2 regions of the Diaphorobacter ruginosibacter genome follow, and region 2 is predicted to be linked to the other one. Evidence: predicted binding sites of a transcription regulator. Region 2 holds the regulator's gene; the other holds the start of a gene.

Region 1 (11,836 bases), 1.4 Mb from region 2:
TTCTTGTCGGCAGCCACGCCGAAGCGGCTGGCGGTGGCGGGCATCAGCTGCATCAGGCCGACCGCACCGCGCGGCGAAACCGCCATCCGGTCGAAGCCCGACTCGGTGGCGATGACGGCCTTGAGCAGCTCATATTCGAGACCCGACGACTGCGCCGCACCGCGAATCTGTGTGCGCACGCTCTTGTAGCCCGGCGAGATGTCGATGAATGCCAGCTTGCGCACGCTGGCGCTTCCTGCTTCCGCAAGCGAATAGTCCGTATGGTCCGAGCCCGCGTCCTCCGTCCTGGCATCGCGCGTGGAATCGAACTGGTCGCCACGGAAGAACAGGGTGTAGTTGGCATCGATCTGCTCCGCGGCGAAATGCGTGACTCCGCGCGAATCGACATAGGCCCACAGATCGGCGTGCGCCGCCTGCTGCGCGAGGCACAGCACCGCGGCAAGCAGGGGCAACCTCAGCAGGCGCCCGGCCAGGCCGCTGCGGCCACCCGCACTCCCGCCCGCTCCCGCACGCAAGAGCGGACGCAACGCCGGAGCCTGTCCGGGCGTCGGGAATCCGAGGTGACGCGAGGGCCCGTTCATGTCAGATGTCGACCTCCACCTCGTCGCCATGAACTTCCATCAGTTCACGGCGCGCGGCGGCCTCGCCCTTGCCCATCAGCTTGGTCATCAGGCCTTCCGTTGCGCCGAAATCGAACGCACCGCCCACGCGCACCGGCAGCAGGCGACGGGTATCCGGATTCAGCGTGGTCTCCCAGAGCTGCTCGGCGTTCATCTCGCCCAGGCCCTTGAAGCGACTGATCTGGCATTTCTCGCGCGGCACGCCGTCCTTGGCGGACTTGTCGAGAATGCTCTCGAGTTCCGCCGCATCGAGCGCATAGACCTTGGCTGCGGGCTTCTTGCCGCGCGCGGGCACATCGACACGGAACAGCGGCGGACGCGCCACGTAGATGTTTCCTGCCTCGATGAGCTTGGGAAAGTGGCGGAAGAACAGCGTGAGCAGCAGCACCTGGATGTGCGAGCCGTCCACGTCGGCATCCGAGAGAATGCAGATCTTGCCGTAGCGCAGGCCGCTCAGGTCGGGCGTATCGTTCGGTCCGTGCGGGTCGACACCGATGGCGACCGAGATGTCGTGCACTTCCGTGTTCGCGAACAGGCGGTCGCGTTCGACCTCCCAGGTGTTCAGCACCTTGCCGCGCAACGGCAGGATGGCCTGATTCTCCTTGTCCCGACCCATCTTGGCGCTGCCGCCGGCGGAATCGCCCTCAACCAGGAAAACCTCGTTGTAGGCCAGGTCGCGGCTCTCGCAGTCGGTGAGTTTTCCGGGCAGGACGGCGACGCCCGAACCCTTCTTCTTCTCGACCTTCTGGCCCGCGCGCTGGCGGGTCTGCGCGGCCTTGATCGCCAGTTCGGCCAGCTTCCTGCCGAAATCGACGTGCTCGTTGAGCCAGAGTTCGAGCGATGGCCGCACGAAGCTCGACACCAGGCGCACGGCGTCGCGCGAGTTCAGGCGCTCCTTGATCTGCCCCTGGAACTGCGGGTCGAGCACCTTGGCCGACAGCACATAGCTGGCGCGCGCAAACACGTCCTCGGGCATGAGCTTGACACCCTTGGGCAGCAGCGAGTGGAACTCGATGAAGCTCTTGACCGCCTGAAACAGGCCATCGCGCAGGCCGCTTTCATGGGTTCCGCCGGCCGTGGTCGGAATCAGGTTCACGTAGCTCTCGCGCACCGGAGATCCCTCTTCGGTGAACGCCACGCACCACGCCGCGCCCTCGCCTTCGGCGAAGCTCTCGCTGTTGCGGTCGGCATAGCCTTCGCCCTCGATCAGCGGGATCACGGGATCGGCGTTGAGCGTCTGCGCCAGGTAGTCGCGCAGGCCGCCCTTGTACTGCCAGGTCTGCGTATCGCGGGTCTTCTCGTTGACCAGCGTGACGGTGACGCCAGGCATGAGCACGGCCTTGCTGCGCAGCAGGTTGGTGAGTTCGCCCATGGGCAGGGCTCCCGACTCGAAATACGATGCATCGGGCCAGACCTGCACGGTCGTGCCCTGCTTGCGCTCGCCGGCCTGCAGGGGGCGGGCCACCAGCGGCTCGACCACGTCGCCGCCGGAGAACACCAGCCTTGCGGCCTGGCCTTCGCGGTGGGTGGTGACTTCGAGGCGTTTCGACAGCGCGTTGGTCACCGAGACACCCACGCCGTGCAGGCCGCCCGAGAAGCTGTAGGCGCCCCCGTTGCCCTTGTCGAACTTGCCCCCGGCGTGCAGGCGCGTGAACACGAGCTCGACGACGGGCGCGCCCTCTTCGGGATGGATGCCGAACGGAATGCCGCGGCCGTCGTCCTCCACGCTCACCGACCCATCGGTGTGCAGGGTGACCTTGATCTTCTTGCCGAAACCGGCAAGCGCCTCGTCGGCGGCGTTGTCCAGCACTTCCTGGAGGATGTGCAACGGGTTGTCCGTGCGGGTGTACATGCCCGGACGCTGCTTGACGGGCTCCAATCCCTTGAGGACGCGAATGGAGCCTTCGGAGTATTCACTTGCCGGATTGGATGCAGGTTTGGTTGCCATGGCGGCGCATTGTAATACTGGATATAAAAACAGGCTTATGTCTTTTCCCCACCGCGCGGGGCTCAACCCGGCGCCTGCGGGAACACCGTGTTTTGGCTACATTTGTGCAAATGCAAAACGATCCAAAAAAATTGCCCATGGCACAGGTGCTCGCCTGCGGTGCTGCCGTGGTCACGCTGTCGATGGGCATTCGCCACGGCTTCGGCATGTGGCTGCAACCGATCACGCAGGAGATGGGCTGGACTCGGGAGACGTTCGCCTTTGCCCTGGCCATTCAGAATCTGGCCTGGGGTCTGTTCGGCATTTTAGGAGGCATTGCCGCCGACCGTCTCGGCGCGTTCAAGGTGCTCATCGGCGGCGCGGTCCTCTACGCGCTGGGGCTGGCCGGAATGGCCTTGTCGCCGACCCCGGGATTGTTCGCGCTGACCACCGGCGTGCTGATCGGCGCGGCGCAGGCCGGCACCACCTATGCCGTGATCTATGGCGTCCTCGGCCGGCAGATCGCCGCGGACAAGCGCTCCTGGGCCATGGGCGTGGCGGCCGCCGCCGGCTCGTTCGGACAGTTCCTGATGGTTCCGGTCGAAGGCCAGCTCATCCTGCAACTGGGCTGGAAGACGGCGCTGCTGGTGCTGTCGATTGCCGTGCTGCTGATCATTCCGCTCGCCTTCGGCCTGCGCGAGCCAGGTTTCCAGGGCTCGGCCCAGGTCAAGCGCACGCAGAGCGCGGGCGCGGCCTTCAAGGAGGCTATCCGCTATCCGAGCTTCCTGCTGCTTACCGCCGGCTATTTCGTCTGCGGCTTCCAGGTGGTGTTCATCGGCGTGCACATGCCAAGCTACCTGAAGGACCATGGCCTGTCCCCGCAGGTGGCCAGCTACGCGCTCGCGTTGATCGGCCTGTTCAACGTGTTCGGCACCTATATCGCCGGCACGCTGGGCCAGCGCATGGCCAAGCGCCATATCCTGGCCTTCATCTACTTCGCGCGGGCCGTCGTCATTGCCGTCTTCCTGCTGGTGCCGCTGTCGCCCCTGTCGGTCTATGTGTTCTCTGCCGTGATCGGCGCGCTGTGGCTGTCCACCGTGCCGCCCACCAATGCGGTGGTCGCGCAGATCTTCGGCGTGCAGCACATGTCGATGCTCAGCGGCTTCATTTTCTTCAGCCACCAGATCGGCAGTTTCCTGGGCGTGTGGCTCGGCGGTTACCTGTACGACCGGACGGGCAGCTATGACGTCGTCTGGTATCTGTCGATTGCCCTTGGCGTCTTCGCGGGATTGGTGAATCTTCCCGTGCGCGAAAATGCGATTGTCCGCCCTGCAGCCCCACAGGCCGCATAGCGCACCCGTACTCCTCGTTGGGACACCATCACCATGTCGACACCTGCCAGCACCTCAACCCATGCCGGACCCGGCTCGGGCCGACGCCCCGATGCAGGGGAAAGCCCATCGGCAGGCAGGCGGACGGGTGTCCGGCTGGCGGCGGCCATCGCCATGACCGTCGCCATCGCCGCCGTGCTGCTGGGCGTCTTCTCGCTCTATGCCCAGCCCGATTTCCTGGTGACGCTGGCCGACCAGTTGTGGGCGTGCTTCTGAAGTCAACCCATTGCCGGCCTGGCGAGTTGATGAATAATCGCCCACTTCACCACAGCCTCTCCACGGCACCACCTTGCCCGGCCCCGAAAGGCCGCACCGCATCGAGATGACCCTCCCCAACGCCAGCCACGCCACCGAACATGCCCCGCTGCATTCTCCCTCCGCATGGGTGAAGCGCTGGTCGCACCTGATTGCCCCGGGTGCGGACGTGCTGGACGTGGCCTGCGGCTCGGGGCGACACATGCAGTGGCTCGCATCGCGCGGCCACCAGGTGACCGGCGTCGACCGCTCACCCGAGGTGCTGGCCTCTGCGGGCCGCTTCGGCGCGGTCCTCGAGGCGGACATCGAGAACGGCCCCTGGCCCCTGCCGGGGCGGCAGTTTGCAGCAGTTGTTGTCACCAATTACCTCTGGAGACCGATTTTTCCGGTCATCCTGGACAGCCTTGCGCCGGGCGGCGTGCTGATCCATGAAACCTTCGCAAGCGGCAACGAAACGGTCGGAAGACCCGCCCGCGCGGAATTCCTGCTCCAGCCCGGCGAGTTGCTGCAGGTCTGCAAGGACTTGCGCGTCATTGCCTACGAGGACGGATTCCTGGACGATCCCGAGCGATTCGTTCAACGCATCGTGGCCCGACGCGAACCCGATTCCGCGGCAGAGTTGTTCAGGGCCTCCCTGGGCCACACTCTGACTAGTTAGAATGCTTCTTTCCCGTATAAAGACACGGACATGACTTCTCCCAGCGCTCCCCTGACCGGCAGCATCGTTGCCCTGGTCACTCCCATGCACAAGGACGGCAGTGTGGACTACCCCACCCTGCGCAAACTGATCGACTGGCACATCGCCGAAGGCACGGCCTGCCTTGGCGTCGTCGGTACCACCGGCGAGTCCCCCACAGTGAATGTGGAAGAGCACTGCGAGATCATCCGCGTGTCCGTCGAGCAAGCCGCCGGCCGCGTCCCCGTGATGGCCGGCTGCGGCGCCAACTCCACCGCGGAGGCGATCGAGCTTGCCAAGTTCGCCAAGAGCGTGGGTGCCGACAGCCAGCTGCAGGTCGTGCCCTACTACAACAAGCCGACGCAAGAAGGCCAGTACCAGCACTTCAAGACCATCGCCGAGACCGTGGGCGACCTGCCGATGTACCTGTACAACGTGCCCGGCCGCTCGGTGGCCGACATGCACCATGAAACCGTGATGCGCCTGGCCCAGGTGCCCGGCATCGTCGGCATCAAGGAAGCCACCGGCAACATCGAGCGCGCGCAGTGGCTGATCCGTGAAAAGCCCGCACATTTCTCCGTCTACTCCGGTGACGACCCGACCGCCGTGGCGCTCATGCTCTGCGGTGGACAGGGCAACATCAGCGTGACAGCCAACGTGGCACCACGTCTGATGGCCGAGCTGTGCAAGGCTGCGATCGCAGGCGATGTCCGCAAGGCCATGGAGATCCAGTTCAGGCTTCTGCCGGTGCACAAGAACCTTTTCGTGGAAGCCAACCCCATCCCCGTGAAGTGGGCCATGGAGCGCATGGGCCTGTGCGGCGGCACGCTGCGCCTGCCGATGACGACCATGAGCCAGGGCAACGAAGCGGTGGTGGAGGCTGCCCTGCGTGCGGCGGGCCTGCTCGGCTGAGGCCGGCGACCGCCCCTGCGACCGGCCTGATACCGCTCCCAACGGCACTCCCAAATCAATGAGGAATTTCGCGTGAACGCTACGACACGACTCGGCCTGCTGGGCCTGGCTTTGGCTTTGTCCGCCTGCTCCGTGCTGGAGAGCGACAAGATCGACTATAAGAGCGCCAAGAAGGGCGCGACACTCGAGGTGCCGCCCGACCTGACACAGCTCTCGCGCGACACCCGCTACACCGTGCCCGGCGGCGCTGTCTCCGCGCAAGCCTACGAGGCGGGCCAGGCACAGAAGCCCACAGGTCCCAACACGGCACCCTCCACGATCGGCGACGTACACATCGAGCGCGACGGAAACCAGCGCTGGCTCGTGATCGACCGCCCGGCAGACAAGCTCTGGGAACCGGTGCGTGACTTCTGGCTCGAGAACGGCTTCGTCTTCACCCAGGAAAATTCCGAGCTCGGCATTCTGGAAACCGACTGGGCCGAGAACCGCGCCAAGATCCCGCAGGACATGATCCGCTCGACTATCGGCAAGCTGTTCGACGGCCTGTACTCCACGGGCGAACGCGACAAGTTCCGCACACGCCTGGAGCGCAACCCCAAGGGCGGCACCAACATCTACGTGAGCCATCGAGGCATGATCGAGGTCTACAGCAACCAGCAGAAGGACGCCACGATGTGGCAGCCGCGCCCGGTCGACCCGGAGCTTGAGGCCGAATTCCTGCGCCGCATGATGGTCAAGCTCGGCGTGAGTGAAGCCCAGTCGAAGGCCGCCGCAGCTGCTGCGCAGACCACCCCGCTCGCACCATCGGTCAAGGTGACCAACGCGAACGGCGTGCCCGTTATCCAGCTCGACGAAGGTTTCGATCGTGCATGGCGCCGCGTCGGCCTGTCGCTGGACCGCACCGGCTTCACGGTCGAGGATCGCAACCGTGCGGAAGGCGTGTACTACGTGCGCTATGTCGCACCCGATCCGAACAAGAAGGAACAAGGCTTCTTCAGCAAGCTGTTCAAGGGTGCACCGGATGCCGTTCCGCCGCTCAAGTACCGCGTCGTCGTCCGCAGCGAAGCATCGCAGAGCGTGGTGACGGTCCTGAATGCCGCCGGCGCACCGGAAACCTCGGCCAATGCCGAGCGCATCCTGCGCGTGCTGGCCGACGACATGAAGTAAGCACGTGAGGACATCGGTGCCCGATCCGGCACCGATGTACACTCCACCATGCGCCTTTGTCCATGTCCGTGGACAAGGCGCATTTTTCTTTTTCGATCAGACAGGGCCTCTACCGCGGTACATAGCGCATGCTTCGCTTCAAGAGCCTGGGCAGTGGCAGCTCGGGCAACTCCACCATCGTCGAAGGCCGCAGCGGCCACTCCACCAGGAGACTGCTGGTGGATTGCGGCCTCGGAATCCGCATCACCGCCGAGCGCCTGGGCGAAGCGGGCCTCGGGATACAGCAGATCGATGGCATCTTCATCACGCATGAACACTCCGACCATGTCGGCTGCATGGCGACGCTCGCGTTACGCCACGGCATTCCCGTCTGGATGAGCCGCGGAACCTATGAGGCGATCGGTGAGCCCGATCTTCATGGCCTTCTGCGCATCACGGCACATGGCGAGAGCATCGACCTGGGGGCCATGGAGGTCCTGCCGTTTGCCGTGCCACATGACGCCCGGGAGCCGCTGCACCTGCGCGTGAGCGATGGGGCACGGCATATCGCGCTGCTCACCGACCTCGGACACGCCAGTCTCGCGGTCGCGCCCTACATTGCGGACTGCGACGCGTTGCTCATCGAAGCCAATCACGACAGTGAGATGCTGCGCAATGGCCGCTACCCCGCGTTTCTCAAGCGGCGCATCGGCGGTGACCATGGCCATCTGGCCAATGAGCAGACCGCGCAACTGCTCCAGTTCGTGGACAGGGACAGGCTTCAGCGCGTGGTGGCAGCGCATTTGAGCAAGGAGAACAACCTGCCCAAACTGGCCCGACAGGCACTCGCCACCGCCCTGGGACGCGATGCAGCCGACATCGACGTGGCGTTGCAGAAATCCGGCTCATGCTGGGTCCAGGTCGGCAACTGACGCCAGCAAATCCACTCGATTAATGCCACTTTTGTCCAGCAGGATTTACCGCTCATTTCACGCCATTCCATTTTGAAATGGAGTTCCCCTGACGGCTACCTGATCATTCCCCACGCTCCGGGACAGGATTTTCATTTTGCTGTTGAAAAAACAAAGAGACACAAACGAGATAAACAGCGGATAGCGTCACGCATTTCACCGCGTTCGCGCATTGCGTGGCACCCAAAACAAAAAGGCTCCAACCTTTCGGTGGAGCCTTTACCCTCAGTTGCACAAGCCATCTTTCAGGCCCGCGCTGCAGAAGAGTGATTATTACTTGTTGGCAGCGGAAGCAGCAGCGTTGGCAGCGGCATCAGCGGCAGCCTTGGCAGCGTCAGCGGCGTTGTTCGCGGCATTGGCAGCAGCGTCGACGGTAGCGGAAGCAGCAGCGGATGCGGCGTCCACAGCAGCGGAAGCGGCTTCGGTCGCAGCGGCGGCAGCCTGGCTGGCAGCAGCAGCGGCCTGGTCGGCAGCGGGAGCAGCAGCCGGGGCTTCAACAGGAGCTGGCGCAGGAGCGGGAGCAGCTTCTTCCTTCTTGCCGCAAGCGGACAGGGCAACAGCAGCAACCAGAGCGGCGAGAACGATGGAGTTCTTCATTTCAATTTCCTATTTGGACAGTCAGATCAGATTTGATTAGCCCTTATGCCCACCTCTTGCAAAGCAATGCACAAGGCCGAATGGGGCACCCAATCCATACTGAGCCCCACGATTTGCGAATTACAGCCACATATTATAAGAATTATTTTGGGCAATAGAGGGTTATCCCGACGTGAATCATGAAGGTTTACATTCCTGTGACTTTTTGGTCACAACCCCAATATCGTCGCGGGGAACCCCGGACGGCTGCGGCTCGCAATCCATTCCCGCAGATGCTCGTGCAGCACCAGTCCGTGCCGTGCATCGGTGGTGGCCGTCCCCCGGCTGCGCTCCACGTCAAGCCGCTGCAGGCACCAGCCCGGCGCCCAGATGGCGCTGGGGATGTCCGATGCGTTGCGGGTGCCCAGCAGGCGGCACTCGATAATATGATCCCAGCGGGTGCGCCACTGAACGAAGCGAGGGTGCCGGGCACGCAGGAACTCGAAGCTGCCCGCCAGCACGATGCATTTTCGCGGGCTGCGCCCTGACGAAGGACCTCCTGCCGAAGCCCAGGCATTCAACGCCTCCAGCACTTCGCGCTCGCCGAGCGGCCAGTCCCTGAAATCGCGGTCGCACAGGATCAATTCCCTGAGGCCCTGCTCCGCGGCACCGTGCAACGCCAGCCGAATCCACTGCTGGAACTCTGCCGGCCCATCGAAGCGTCCTTGCGGGAATGGGCAGCTTCCATCGCTCTCGGTATCGCAGTTGTCGGTCATGCAGGAGGGCCTCCGTCGGCTGTGTCGGGACTCAGCCCTGCGTCAACGCGCGCACCCAGCCGTCATCGAACCAGGACTCCAGCAGGGACAAAGCCTCATCGCTGGCCTTGGCAAGCTCGCGCGCGGAAAGCCTGCGCTCGTTGGCCAGCGTGCGCATCAGCGCGGCATCGCGGCCCGAGGCCCGGTAGCTTTCACCATTGATGTACACATGCTTCTCGTCATACATCATGCGGCTGCGGCGATCGAGCTCGATGCCGAGCTGCGTCAGGTCCGGCTCGTCCTCCGGTGGATCGAACCAGACATTGCCCTTGGGCTCGGTCAGCGCCTCGCCCAGGGCCCGCTCGAGCACCTGCCCCTGAGCGAGCGCACGCATCACGCCCTCACGGGCGAACTCCTGCAGCGCGGGCGGCACCTGGCCCGGCGCATCGACGGCCTCCTGGCCGGGATCGCGGTAGATCGGAGAACCCTCCGACTCGCCGAGCGCATCCGCGATGCGCAGCAGCGTCTCGCGTGCCAGCTCGTCACGCTGGGCGGAGCGAAAGCCGATCGAGTACGTCATGCATTCGCCCTCGGCAATGCCGTAGTGCGCCCAGCGGGGGGGCAGGTACAGCATGTCGCCCGGCTCCAGGACGTATTCCTCCTCGGGCTCGAAGTTCGCGAGGATCTTCACCGGCATACCCTCGACCAGCGACGGATCGCGCTGGCGGCCGATGCGCCAGCGGCGCCTGCCATGCGCCTGCAGAAGGAATACGTCGTAGCTGTCGAAATGCGGACCGACCCCGCCGCCATCGCTCGCATAGCTGATCATCAGGTCATCCAGGCGCGCCTCGGGAACGAAACGGAATTCGTCCAGCAACGCACGGCCGGCGGCATGGTGCAGGTCAACGCCCTGGACCAGCAGCGTCCATTCAGGCGTGCCGAGCGAAGGCAAGGCGCGGCGCTGGAAGGGTCCATGCTGGAGCGACCAGCCGGTCTTCTTCTGCTGGATCAGGCGGGACTCGACGCCCTCCTGCCCTGCCAGCTCGAACAGCTCGGCGCGCGGAATCGGCGCCATGAACCCGGGGATGGCCTGGCGCACCAGCAGCGGCTTCCTGTGCCAGTGCTTGCGCATGAACTGGGCCGGCGACATGCCGCCCAGCAAGGGGGTGATTTTCTGAACATCCATGGCGTGAAAAAGGCCGCGTTGGCGGCCGTCGAACGAACTGCGACAATTCTCCTATGGAAATCACTCAACAATGTGTTGTCGCACTGACCTGGGAGCTCAAGGATACGCTGGGCGATGAGCTGGACGTTCTCGACGAACCGGTCGAATTTCTCGTCGGTGGAGACGATCTGCTCACCCGTATCGATGAAGCCCTGCAGGGTCACAAAGTCGGCGATGAGCTGCAATTACACCTCGAACCCGAAGAAGCCTTCGGTGAATATCAGGAAAACTTGATCTTTCTGGAACCCAGGGACAAGTTTCCGCCCGACATCGAAGAGGGAATGACCTTCGACGGCACTGCCCTTCCCGAAGGTCTTTCGCCCGGCATGCCCAAGGATGCGCTGTACACAGTGGCGCAGATCTATCCGGAGCATGTGGTGCTGGACGGCAATCATCCGCTCGCCGGCATTGCGCTGCGCATCAAGCTGAAGATCCACGCCATCCGCGAAGCCACCGAGGACGAGGTCGGCCGGGGCTCTGCGGGCACCGGCTTCTTCCGCATCCAGCCCATGGCACCCGGCAGCGACACGGTTCACTAGCCAAGACCGGCAGGGGCGCACGGGCAGTGCATCATTGCGCTGTGCGCCTCGCCATGGACCTCATCCTCAATAGCGCGAGATCTGCCCGTTGACCATGCGCACGCGATCGCCGGGGCGCAGATCGCCGGGATCCGGCACGTCATAGATACGTTCGCCGCCGCGGTCGAGCTGGATGATCAGGCGGTAGAGACCGCCCACCTCGCCACTCGGGGCCGTGCGCCCTTCCAGTGCATTGCCTGCGTAGGCGCCACCCACGGCGCCAGCCGCAGTGGCTGCGGCGCGTCCCAGCCCGCCACCAATCTGATTGCCCAGCACACCACCGACCACGGCGCCGAGAACGGCCCCCACGCCGGACGTGGAGCCCCGCTGATAGGTACGAGGCTGGGCCTCGATGTTCCTCAGGACGCCATATTCGGCCACGTTCTGGTCGGGTTGCTGATATCCGCCACCGTAGCCGGCGGTGGGCTGCGGCGGAGGTGGAGGATATCCCCCGCCATAGGGATCCTGGTAGGCGCAGGCGCTGAGCAGCCCTGCCAGCGCCAGCGCGCCTGAGATGGAGGCGATTCGTCGAGGTGCACGCATTTCATCGTTCCTTTTCATGTACCGTGGCCCGCACCATGCGGGTGCCTTGTACAACATGCTGCGGCCTCTCCAAACACCCTTGTGTAGTCCTGAACCGGCTTTACCGTCCCGATACACAGCCTCGCCAACATCGCGACCTCGTGCACGGCCGCAGACGACCTCAGTGTTTCCCGGTGGATCCGTACCCGCCCTCGCCGCGCTCGCTCGCAGTGTCGAACTCGGCCACCACATTGAACTGCGCCTGCATCACAGGCACGATGA
Region 2 (11,836 bases):
CGTGGCCAAGACGCGCAAGGAAATGGTAGAGCAGAGTGCGGCGCCGAAGGCACTGGGCCGCAATGCGGCATTCCTGCCGGTCTCGCAGCGCAGCGGCGGTGCGAGTGCACAGGCTCCCGCCGAGGAAAGGCCGGCGGTCTACGATCCCGCCGAAGCACAGCCGGCAAGCCACAAGATCAGCAACCGCCAGTGGGAACAGTTGCTGCGCCAGAATTTCATCAACATCCGCCGCGTGCGCGAGTGGCGCGACATCCATTCGCAACTGCTCACCGTGGTGAAGGAGCAGAAGTGGCTCGTGAACCAGGAGGCGGCGGGCTACGAGGAGGTCCACAAGTCGATGCTGTCCGGACTGCTGGGCAACGTCGGCTACAAGGCCGAGGAGAGCGACTCCTATCTGGGCGCGCACGGCATCAAGTTCTACCCGCACCCGGGCGCGCATCTGTCGAAGAAACCCGGTCGCTGGATCGTGGCGGCCGAGCAGGTGGAAACCTCGCGCCTCTACGGCCGCGGCATTGCCGCGATCGAGCCGCAATGGCTGGAGGAGATCGGCGCGCACCTGCTCAAGAAGCAGTTGCTCGATCCGCACTGGTCCAAGAAGCAGGCCGACGTCGTGGCCTACGAGCGGGCCACGCTGTACGGGCTTGTCGTATACAACGGTCGCCGCGTGAGCTACGGGCGGGTCGATCCTCAGACCGCGCGCGAGCTGTTCATCCGCCAGGCGATGGTGGAGGGCGAGTGGGAGACGCATTGGCAGTTCCTTGCCGCCAATCTCAAGATGGTGCGCAAGGTGGAGGAGCTCGAACATAAGAGCCGCCGCCAGGACGTGCTGGTGGATGACGAGCTCATCTATGCGTTCTACGATCAGCAGCTCCCCAGGGAGGTATTCAGCGGCGCGACCTTCGACAAGTGGTTCCGTAACGCCGGAAAAGGCAACCCCGACCTGTTGCGCCTCTCGCGCGACGAACTCATGCGGCATGAGGCCGCGGGTATCACCACGCAGGCATTTCCCAAGACCGTGAAGCTCGGCGGCGTCGATTGCTCGGCTGCCTATCTGCACAGCCCGGGTGATGCGCGCGATGGCATCACGGTGACCGTGCCGCTGTTCGTGCTCAACCAGGTGAGCGAGGACCGCGCCGAGTGGCTGGTTCCCGGCATGCTCAAGGACAAGATACAGGCACTGCTCAAGAGTCTGCCGCAGCGCCCGCGCAGCCGCTTTGTGCCGCTGGCGGAGAACGCGCAACGCCTGGCGGACCTGTTCCTGGCACCCGAGAAATTCGGCCAGGGCAGCCTGATGGATGCGCTGCTGAAGCAGGCACGGGACGAAACATCGCTGGACATCAAGCGCGCCGATTTCAAGCTCGACATGCTGAGCCCGCATCTGTTCATGAATTTCCGCATCACGGACGAACACGGCCGCCAGATGGGGCAGGGGCGCAACCTGGGGGCGCTCAAGTCCGAGCTCGGCGCCAAGGCACGCGGCGCGTTCCAGGCGCTGGCTTCGTTGCGTGTAGCGGGTAATGAAGCAGGCGGGAAGGCCGACGCTGTGCCAGGCGCCGCGCCGGGTTCCGTGTCCGCGCCTGCTCCTTCAGCGGTACCCTCGGCGAGGGCGCAGAAGCCGGAGGCACCGAAGGCTCAGGCGCCTCACAAACCGCAGCAACAGGCCGATGCGCGCTACAAGGAGTGGTCGTTCGGCGAGCTGCCCGAGCTCATGGAAATCGGCAAGGGCAACCAGACGCTGATCGGCTTCCCGGCACTGATCGATCACGGCGAGGCTGTGGGGCTGGAAGTGTTCGACGAGCCGGAAATCGCGGCCGTGAAGCACCGCGCGGGCCTGCGCCGCCTGTTCGCATTGCAGATCCGGGATGCGCTCAAGTACCTCGAGAAGAACATTCCCGATCTGCAGAAGATGGCCGTGGCCTACATGCCGCTTGGCACGCAGGAGGAACTGCGCGAGCAGATCATCGACGTGGCGATCGATCGCGCGTTCCTGCAGGATCCGTTGCCCACGAGCGAAGCTGCATTCAAGCAGCGCGTGCAGGATGGCCGGGGGCGCCTCACGCTGATCGCCAACGAGGTCGCACGCATGGCGAGCGGCATTCTGGCGGAGTACGCGGCCGCGCAGCGCAAGATCAAGGATACGAAGAACGCGGCTGATGCCACGGCTGACGCGAGTGCACAGCTGCAGCGCCTGATGCCGAAGAACTTCATCGCCATCGCGCCCTGGGCCCAGCTCGGGCACTACGCGCGGTACCTGAAGGCGATCACCATTCGCCTCGACAAGCACCGCACGGATCCCGCGCGCGACGGTGCCAAGTCCGGTGAGCTCAAGCCGCTGGAGCAGCGCTACTGGCGGCTCGTGGCCGAACGCAAGGGGCAGGTGGATGCGCGCATGCAGGAGTACCGCTGGATGCTGGAGGAGCTGCGCGTGAGCTTTTTCGCGCAGGAGCTGCGCACGCCGTATCCGGTGAGTGCCAAGCGCATGGAGAAGGTCTGGGCGCAGCTGCAGAACTGAAGCGCCGCCGGACTCGGGCGGTCTTCGGCGTTGAAAATCCTCGCGATAGCTACGGCTATCCCTGCGGTTTTCGCCTTGCAGCCCATCCCGATCCGCACTAGCTGCTTGTCGATCGATTCGTGCAGAGGATCCCTAGAGCAGCACGAAATCCTTGATTCTGGGCGCCTGTGTGCGAGGCAGCTCGTCCACCATCTCCAGCACGCCGGCCTCGATCGTGTGCGCCATGTGCTCCAGCGGCAGATCGTTGGGGGCGGTGCCGAACGGGTCCTCGATCTGTGCGCCCAAGGCCTCCAGCGCGAAGAACGTGTAGGCGATGAAGCATACGATCACGGGCGTCATCGGGCCGATCGCGTCCAGCAGGCCGAAGGGCAGCCAGAAGCAATACAGGTAGATGCAGCGGTGGATGATCACCGAATAGGTGAACGGAATGGGGGTGTTCGCAATGCGCTCGCAGCCACCCAGGGCAGCCGTCAGGCCGGAGAGCGAGCGGTCAAAGGAGGGAACGATGGCCGGCTCGATGTCGGCATCGCGCACCCGCTCGCCCAGCCACTCGCCGGCCATGACGACCGTCATGTTGGCGGGGGACGGGGACCTGGCCACGCGCTGGGTTTCCTCGGGCGAGAGAAACAGCAGCAGGTCGGCGCGTGGGTCGGTGCGGCGCAACTGGTGTCGCATGGCATGCGCGAATGCGCACAGGCGCGGCGCCAGGGCGTGGGCTGCGTCGGGATTGCGGGACAGCACCCGGGCGTTGCGCATGAGGTTGCGGGTCTCTATGAGCACCACGCCCCAGAGTGTGCGAGCCTCCCAATAGCGCGCATACGAGGTGCTGTTCCTGAACCCCAGGAAGATCGCCAGCGTGAGGCCGATCAGTGAGAACGGCACGAAATTCAGCGAGACCTTCCAGTCGAGAATGAAGCCGTGCAGTGCCGTTACCACCGTTGCGAACCCCGTTGCGGCCAGGAGCTGGGGCGTGATGATGGGCAGCACGGAGCCGCGTAGCACGAACAGCATGCGCAGCCAGTGCAGGGTGGGGCGAACGATCATGGCGGGTATTGTCGATCAAAAAAACCGTGCCCTGCCGCAATGTGCGCCGTCCTGCCATCGCACCTCGCCGCATGTCACGGTAGATCACAGTACATTGCGGGCATGTTCTGGTTCCGCGCACTCACCGATGCAGAGCGTTTGTTCGTGCATCGTTTCTTTGCCGATTCGCTGGGCGCATTGGAGCCGAGGCTGCGCCTGGGGCTGCGGCGCATCGGCGATACGCACCGGGCGCTGTCGATGAATGGCGGCCGCATCTCCATGCCGCGTGCATGCTTCGAGCAGTGCCGGCCGACGCAGCCGCTCAGGCTCGGCCATCCTGCCGTCGCAGGGGTCTTCGCGCACGAGTTGCTGCATCAGTGGCAGCGCCTGCAGGGCTACAGGGTCACGCGGGAGGCCGCCTGGCTGCAGCTGAAGTCGGCTTGCCTTCGATCCGATCCCTATGCCTATGAGCGCTGTTCGGAGGCCGCGCCGATGCTTGAGCGATTCCTCTCTGCCCAGGTCGAGCAGCAGGGCCAGATGTGGCAGGACTATGTGAGCGGCTGTGTTGCAGGGCATGCCGATCCGGCGTTTGCAGGCGTGGCTGCGCATGTCGCGGGGGGCGAGCCGGACGCGTGAGTCCTTCATGCTCACTGCGGCGTGGCATTCATCGCAGCGACAAAATCATTCCCATCCACGTCGCGCGCAGCACCGAACCCGGCCACGTGCCGTGCGCGGGATGGCGTGATGCACACGAAACGGAAGTCCGGCAGCTCACCCATGAACTCCGCCTCGGGGAAGCGCTGCATGTAGCAGGTGCGCAGGGCGCTCCAGAGTGCGCTTTCCCTGGGCGGGGTGGAGGCCACGCCCTGCAGGCTGACGCGTTCGAGCGCATGCACACCTTCGCCCTCGACCTCCGGGGCGCAAAAGAGCAGGGATACGGCCGGATGCAACTCCATGGCCTGCGTGTGGACTGCAAGGGCGCTTACGTGCAGGACGATGCAGCCATATTCGGCGCACCAGGCAAACGGCACCATGGACACCAGCGGTGCACGGTCTTCGCATTCGCCTTCTCCTGGCGACCAAGTGGCAAGCGCCGCAGTGCGTCGTTGCTCGATCAACTCGCGCAGGCTGCGCTGCAGACGGGATTCATGTGGCATGGCGGAGTGCTCTTTCCAGTGAAGGGAAGCTCCGTCGATTGTAGAAACACCGCAGCAGGAAAAGCCAGTGAACCAGATTCCTCGCACGCAATGTGCAGCAGAACCTTTCGTTCACTGGCTTGATGGGGTGTGGCCGGCCAACAGCAACGGGTCATGTGCCACAGGCCGGCGGATATTCGGGCGCTGGTCAGGCGCAGGGCTGCATGTGGCGGCCCAGGCGCTCCTGGCGCGCCAGGCGATCAAGTTCCGCACAGACATCGGCCATGCGGCCCGAGATCACCATGCGGCCCGTGCCGGATGCATCGGGCTTGACGACCACGCGCAGTGCGGGCCGGGAAGGCAGCTGCTGCGCTGAATCTGTTGTTGTCAGCGATGGATTGTGGATGGCCAGTTGCAGGCTGGCCTGCACCGGCGTGTCAGCCATGCGATCGCTGTTGGATGCGCTGGTGGCCAGTCTGCGCACCTTGCCCAGGCGAGGGCGTACCAGCAGCTTCAGCTCCGACAGGTCGATGTCGGTGCGGGTCACGACGACGCTGTCGTTGCCGGCATGCCGGGCGAGCCAGTGTGCGGCGCGGCTGAATGGCTGGGCGAGGGCGGTGAGTTCGATGAGGGCAGAACGCATGTGGGTACTCCGGCATGACGCACGTGGTCATGAAAGGTTGAACACAGGCAGGATTGCCAGATACACGGAAAGCGCGCTGCCGCAGGGTTGACGGAAAACACACTCCGTCAGACGCCCGCCACCTGCGAAAGGCGCTGGGAAAGGCTACATGAGCATGGTGTTGCGGATCAGTCCGACCGCAAGACCCTCGATCTCGAACGGCTCACCAGGCTGAACGGTGATGATCGGATAGTCGGGGTTCTCGGGCAGCAACTCAATCTGGCTGCCTGCACGCCGCAGGCGCTTGACGGTGACCTCTTCGCCCAGGCGCGCGACGACGATCTGGCCATTGCGCACATCGGTGGTGGCCTGCACGGCCAGCAGGTCACCGTCCATGATGCCGGCGTCACGCATGGACATGCCGCGCACCTTGAGCAGGTAATCGGGCTTGCGTGCGAACAGGCTGCCCTCGACCATGTAGCTTTGGTCGACGTGTTCTTGGGCGAGAATGGGTGAGCCCGCAGCGACGCGGCCGATGAGCGGCAGCACGAGCTGGGACAGGCCTGGAATCGGCAGGTTGAATTGCGAACCGAACTGGGAACCACGTGCGGCATTGATGTTGCGCACGGTCTCGGAGCGCAGGCGGATGCCGCGCGAGGTACCGCTGACCAGCTCGATCACGCCCTTGCGTGCCAATGCCTGCAGATGCTCCTCCGCTGCATTGGCGGACTTGAAGCCCAGTTCCGCGGCGATCTCGGCACGGGTGGGCGGCGCGCCGGTGCGCGAAATGGCGTTCTGGATGAGATCCAGAATCTGTTGCTGACGGGCGGTGAGCTTGGGGCTGTCGGACATGGTGCGATCCATCCAATACAGTCGGTTGGGAAAATGTACTGTGTAAAAAACCAGTGCCTGTATTTTTGAACAGTTTTTAAGGAGACGCAAGTGGTTGTTGCAAAAAAAATCGTACTGCTGGGAACGGGCGGGACGATAGCGGGCACTTCTTCGGTCGCAGGAGCCAATACGGGCTACACCGCCGCGCAGATCGGTGTGGCTGACCTGATCGATGCGGTTCCAGCACTGCGGGACGTTGCCACCGGCGGACTGGTGGCCGAGCAGGTCGCCCAGCTGGACAGCAAGGACATGACGCACGACGTGTGGCTCCGGCTTGCGCGGCACTGCGCGCAGCACCTGGCCGATCCGGACGTGCAGGGCGTCGTGGTCACCCATGGCACCGATACGCTGGAGGAGACCGCGTGGTTTCTTCAGCAGGTGCTGAGGCCTGTGAAGCCGCTGGTGCTGTGCAGTGCGATGCGGCCCGCCACGGCCATGGCGCCCGATGGCCCGCAGAACCTGCTGGATGCCGCCGTCGTCGCGATGGAGCCCACGGCCAGCGGCGTGTTGTGCGTTGCCGCAGGCGAGATCCATGGCGCGCGCGAGGTCAGCAAGATCCATCCGCTGCGGCTCCATGCGTTTTCATCGGGCGATCTCGGACCGCTGGGTTTCATCGAGGAGCGCCGCGTGCGCTGGGCGCGCAACCTGCCTCCCGAGCGCCCGCATGACGCGGCTCCCGGCGAGCTGGTACGCACCCTCCCCGAGGCCGACCTGTGGCCCAGTGTCGAGATCGTGATGAGCCATGCAGGCGTGACTGGCGCCCTGGTGAAGGCGCTGGTCGAGCAGGGCGTCGATGGCGTGATCGTGGCCGCTACCGGCAATGGCACCGTGAACGTGGAGCTCGAGAAGGCCCTCGAAGCCGCGGAGGAAGAGGGCGTGGTGGTGCGCATTGCGTCACGCTGCGCACAGGGGCAGATGCTGAGCGATCCGGGCGCCCGCTGGGCCAGCGCCAACGGTCTGAGCCCCGTGAAGGCGCGGATCAGCCTGTTGCTGGACCTGATCGATGACGATCTGGCCGCTCAGGAAGAGGATGCGGCCGGCCCGGGTTGACGGCGGTTGCGCTGGCAGAGCGTACTTTTTGGACGGCGCTATGCGGCACGCCCGTTCTTGTAGAAAGTCCGCTCCGTCTCGCGCGCGCCGCTGCCATCGGGGTGGCTGGCCCAGCGCAGCACGGTGCCGTGCAGGAAGCCGCCCACCAGCTCGCCCTCGCGCCATTGGCGCATGCCATCGTCCAGGCTCAGCATTTCGACGAGGCGGCCGGTGCCTTGGGGAGCCAGGTCGGCGCCTTGTTCGTCCAGGCAGCGCAGATAGCGGTCGCGGCCGTCGCGGTCTTCAATGCTCTCGGTGTTGAGCGCGCCGCCGGGCCAATAGCGCAGCCAGCGCTTGCCGCCCGCATGCGGCGCGATGCGCAATTGGGGTGTGCCGTCCGGGTAGATGTGCTCGCTGCACAGCTCTTCGCCATGCCAATACAGCTGAGCGCTGGTGCGCAGGCCCTGGGCGTTGAAGGTCTCGTGCAAGCCATGGTGTCCCAGGCCTAGCGCCTCCCGGTCGTTGCGCACGGCCTGCAGGGCGCCGCTCATGAAGTCTTCGCCGCTTGTCCAACTGCTGCTGGCCTGGCTGGGGTAGTGGATCCAGTGGCGCTCGCGCTGCGCAGCCCAGCCGGCCACTTCGCATTGCAGCAGGGTGCGGTCGGGCGAGAACCAGACCACGTCGCAGCCGCCGTCCCCGTTCTCGAAAACGTTGGGGCCGATCGGAAACCCGTCCACGAAGCGCAGGCGGTATGCGCCGTCCGCGAGCGCCACATGCTCCACGCCGCTGCCGTGCAGGCCGGGCACGGGTGCCACGGCAAAGTAGCGGTGCGGATCGCGCACGATGTCTTCCTCCAGCCGCTGGCGGATGGCGTGGTGCAGGGCGTAGAACGCGGTGGCGATCGTCTCCATGCGCTCCGCGTGCGGGGTCAGCAGGTCGTCGTCCTCGTCGTCATCTTCCTCACGCTCATCGTCTTCATCGTCTTCGCGGTACGCATCTGCCACCGTGGTCCAGATCGCGTGCGCTTCCTCGATCAGCGGCAGCACGGGCGCGTAGACGGGGTTGGCCGCGATGATGCCGGGCACCATGCTCGCATCGGCAAGGTGCGCGGCCACGTTGCTGAAATACTGGTCGACGCCGCCGTTGGAGACCTGCGCATCGAACAGGTCGAAGTAGTACACCGCGCGCACCAGCGGTGCAAAGTCGTCGGGCTCGGATCCGCACAGCGCATCAACGATGGCGCGGCTGAAGTGCGGGGCACAGCGCAGCAGCGCGGGCCAGTCGGTGGAGGGCAGTCGTTGGCTCATTCAGTGTCCTTTTGATGCTTTTTTCTTCTGTTCTGTATTGCGGCTGTTTGTGCCTGCTGGAGGGGGAGGCTGCCTGGGCTCACGTCACTTGCACGAAGAACAGGCCGCTGCGGGCGATGCCCTCGGAGGCCAACGCGGGCCGGTACAGGTAGCCCACGCCATCGGCCAGCAATAAAAAAACGCCGCAGATGCGGCGTTTTTGCTGTCGTCAAGCAAGGCCGGACGTTTCAGCTCGCGAGCGCAGCCAGGGCCCGCGCCGTGATCTCTTCCACGGTGCCCGTGCCGCTGATGGCGCGGTACTTGGGGGCTGCAACTGCGTCGGCCTTGGCCCAGTTGGAATAGTAGTCCACGAGGGGGCGCGTCTGGGCGTCATAGACATCCAGGCGTTTTTTCACGGTCTCTTCCTTGTCGTCGTCACGCTGAACGAGGTCCTCGCCCGTCACGTCGTCCTTGCCTGCCACCTTGGGAGGGTTGAACTTGACGTGGTAGGTGCGGCCCGAAGCCGGGTGCGAGCGGCGGCCGCTCATGCGTTCGATGATGGCCTCGAACGGCACGTCGATCTCGAGCACGTAGTCAAGCTTCACGCCGGCCGCCTTCATGGCGTCGGCCTGGGGGATGGTGCGGGGGAAGCCGTCGAAGAGGAAACCCTTGGCGCAGTCGGGCTGGGCAATGCGTTCCTTGACCAGGTTGATGATGAGGTCGTCGCTCACCAGCTGGCCTGCGTCCATCACGGCCTTGGCCTGCACGCCCAGCGGCGTGCCAGCCTTGACGGCCGCGCGGAGCATGTCACCGGTGGAGATTTGCGGAATACCGTATTTCTGGCAGATGAACGCGGCTTGCGTGCCCTTTCCGGCACCGGGGGCACCGAGCAAAATGAGTCTCATGGATATCCTCTGTATGTTGAAATCTGCTGGCACGACAGCCGCAGGCGTGCCTGCTCCCGGTCTTGTGCTCTCAATTGTTTAAGGATAGCACGCGTAACCCGCACCAAGCTGACGCATGGCATCAGGAATGTCCTGTAGTTCCAATGGGCGGTTCAGCGAAAAAGAGAGCGAACGCGCTCCAGGTCGGCCGGGGTGTCCACACCGGGGCCGGGCGCATGTTCGGTCACATGGACGGCGATGCGGTGGCCGTGCCAAAGCGCACGCAGCTGCTCAAGCGCCTCCATGGCCTCGGTCGGTGCCGCAGGCAGCTGGGGGAACTGGCGCAGAAAGCCGGCGCGGTAGCTGTAGATGCCGATGTGGCGCAGCGGCTGCATGCCCCGGGCTGCCGCCGGAAGACGGTCCGTGTCTTTCCACCAGGCGGTGCCGGGCGCGGCATCACGGGCAAAGGGAATGGGCGAGCGGCTGAAGTAGTGCGCAAGGCCCTTGGCATCGAGCACGACCTTCACCACATTGGCATTCACATAGTCTTCGTAGGAGTCGATCGCGTGCGCGGCCGTGCCCATGCTGGCATCGGTGCGCTCGCCGAGGATCGTGGCCACGGAATCGATCAGCCGTGGATCGATCAGCGGCTCGTCGCCCTGTACGTTGACCACGATGTCGCTGCCGTCGAGGCCGAGTTGCTCGCAGGCCTCGGCCAGCCGGTCGCTGCCGCTCGGGTGATCGGCCCGCGTAAGGATGGCGTGCACGCCATGGAGTGCGCAGGCATCGACGATGCGCTGGTCATCCGCCGCCACGACGGACCGGCTTGCGCCGCTTTGCATCGTGCGCTGCGCCACCCGCACCACCATGGGCATACCGCCGATGTCGGCGAGCGGCTTGTCGGGCAGGCGCGAAGAGGCCATGCGCGCGGGGATCAGCACCGTGAACGGTGCCTGTGTGGTGCGGGCCGTGTTCATGCTTCGAGTTCGTCGTCGGTCAGTTCGCGGGCTTCGTTCTCGAGCATGACCGGAATGCCGTCACGCACCGGATAGGCCAGCCGCGCGCTGCGCGAGATCAGCTCCTGGCGGTCGCGGTCATAGGTCAGGGGACCTTTGGTGACGGGGCATACCAGCAGTTCAAGCAGTTTGGGGTCCATGGCGGTCCTGTGGCGGCGCGCCACGGGCGCACCGATCATTCATGTGTGTTGACGAGTGGCTGATGATACCGCCTGAGTATCCGGTCCAATGCCTCGAAAAACGCCTGCGGCAACTCCACCAGCAGGGGCACTGCCAGCGCACGCGGTTCGATGGGCCACAGTTTGGTGGCATCCTTTTCGGTGCATAGCAGCGGCAGGGTGCTGTCGCCGGTGCGCTGCCAGTCCGAGAAATCGCTGTGATCAGGCAGAGCGTGCGTGTCGGCGAGAACCAGCCCGCGCGCGCGCAGCATGGCAAAGAATTCCTCGGGGCGGGCGATGCCGGCCAGTGCCGCGACAGGCCGTGCGAGCAGCGCGGACAGCGGCACGCCGCGGCCACCCGCGTCGATGGCCTCGTCGGCGAGCGCACGCCGCAATTCGAACTGGGGCGCGCTGCCGCCCGGCGCCCGGCCGGCGTAGAGCACCAGGTCCACGTTGCGTGGCCAGGGTTCGCGCAGCGGGCCGGCGGGCAGCAGCCAGCCGTTGCCGACGCCCTCGTCGTTGAACACGCAGATCTCCACATCGCGCTGCAGCGCCAGATGCTGCAGGCCGTCATCGCAGAGGATCACATCCACCTCGGGGTGTTCGGCCAGCAGCGCCAGTGCGGCTTGCGCGCGTTGGCGTGCGACGACCACGGGCAGTTGCGTGGCGCGCGCGATCAGCAGGGGCTCGTCGCCGACCTCCCGGGCCGTGCTCGCATCGGTGACCGCGCGGCAATCCTGGGTCTGGCGACCATAGCCGCGCGAGACGATGCCCGGCTTCCAGCCCTGGGCCTTCAGGTGCCTGGCGATGGCGATGGTCACGGGCGTCTTGCCTGCACCACCGGCAATCACATTGCCCACGGTGATCACGGGCACCGGCATGCGCATGCTGGGCAGGATGCCGGTGCGATAGAGACTGCGCCTTGCGGCAACAAGGCCGCGATGCAGCAGGGAGAGGGGCCACAGAAGCCGGCCGACGGCGCCGCGGCGCTGCCAGGCGGTGCGCAGCGCGGTCGAGGCATCCTTGCCGGCCATGGGCTTACTTGCCGGCAGAGGCCGACGTCTGTGTGGCGAAGGTGATCTGCGACAGGCCGACGCGCCGCGCGGCCTCCATGACGGTGACGACGGCCTGGTGCGGCGACGATGCATCGGCGCTGATGATGATCACGCTGTCCTTGCCCGCGACGGCTGCATCGCGCAGGGCCACGGCGACGGTATCGACGCTCTTGCCTTCCAGGGAGCTGCGGTTGACGGCGTAGCGGCCGTCCGCACCCACGGAG

Evidence for each region. The regulator LexA, encoded in region 2, represses DNA repair genes until DNA is damaged. The targets are predictions, from matches to a motif close to ACTGTATNNNNATACAGT.
Region 1: H9K76_RS05865 (DNA topoisomerase IV subunit B) is a predicted target of LexA. The motif match lies at 2,585-2,602, and genes of this name have one in related genera.

The regions. Positions count from the first base shown of each region.
Region 1 covers NZ_CP060714.1:1,263,056-1,274,891, reverse strand. Annotated here, with positions in the region: gene H9K76_RS05870 (lytic transglycosylase domain-containing protein) at 1-581, opposite strand, end outside; gene H9K76_RS05865 (DNA topoisomerase IV subunit B) at 583-2,568, opposite strand; gene H9K76_RS05860 (MFS transporter) at 2,679-3,899, shown strand; gene H9K76_RS05855 (hypothetical protein) at 3,933-4,154, shown strand; gene H9K76_RS05850 (class I SAM-dependent methyltransferase) at 4,261-4,851, shown strand; gene dapA (4-hydroxy-tetrahydrodipicolinate synthase) at 4,882-5,781, shown strand; gene bamC (outer membrane protein assembly factor BamC) at 5,854-6,948, shown strand; gene H9K76_RS05835 (MBL fold metallo-hydrolase) at 7,077-7,859, shown strand; gene H9K76_RS05830 (hypothetical protein) at 8,172-8,495, opposite strand; gene H9K76_RS05825 (hypothetical protein) at 8,705-9,250, opposite strand; gene H9K76_RS05820 (JmjC domain-containing protein) at 9,282-10,415, opposite strand; gene H9K76_RS05815 (FKBP-type peptidyl-prolyl cis-trans isomerase) at 10,469-10,993, shown strand; gene H9K76_RS05810 (glycine zipper 2TM domain-containing protein) at 11,060-11,575, opposite strand; gene dut (dUTP diphosphatase) at 11,736-11,836, opposite strand, start outside.
Region 2 covers NZ_CP060714.1:2,699,484-2,711,319, reverse strand. Annotated here, with positions in the region: gene hrpA (ATP-dependent RNA helicase HrpA) at 1-2,512, shown strand, start outside; gene H9K76_RS12220 (bestrophin family protein) at 2,645-3,556, opposite strand; gene H9K76_RS12215 (hypothetical protein) at 3,659-4,171, shown strand; gene H9K76_RS12210 (HugZ family pyridoxamine 5'-phosphate oxidase) at 4,183-4,692, opposite strand; gene H9K76_RS12205 (hypothetical protein) at 4,880-5,314, opposite strand; gene lexA (transcriptional repressor LexA) at 5,459-6,145, opposite strand; gene H9K76_RS12195 (asparaginase) at 6,236-7,234, shown strand; gene H9K76_RS12190 (DMP19 family protein) at 7,273-8,520, opposite strand; gene adk (adenylate kinase) at 8,748-9,404, opposite strand; gene kdsB (3-deoxy-manno-octulosonate cytidylyltransferase) at 9,557-10,360, opposite strand; gene H9K76_RS12175 (Trm112 family protein) at 10,357-10,539, opposite strand; gene lpxK (tetraacyldisaccharide 4'-kinase) at 10,575-11,591, opposite strand; gene H9K76_RS12165 (ExbD/TolR family protein) at 11,596-11,836, opposite strand, start outside.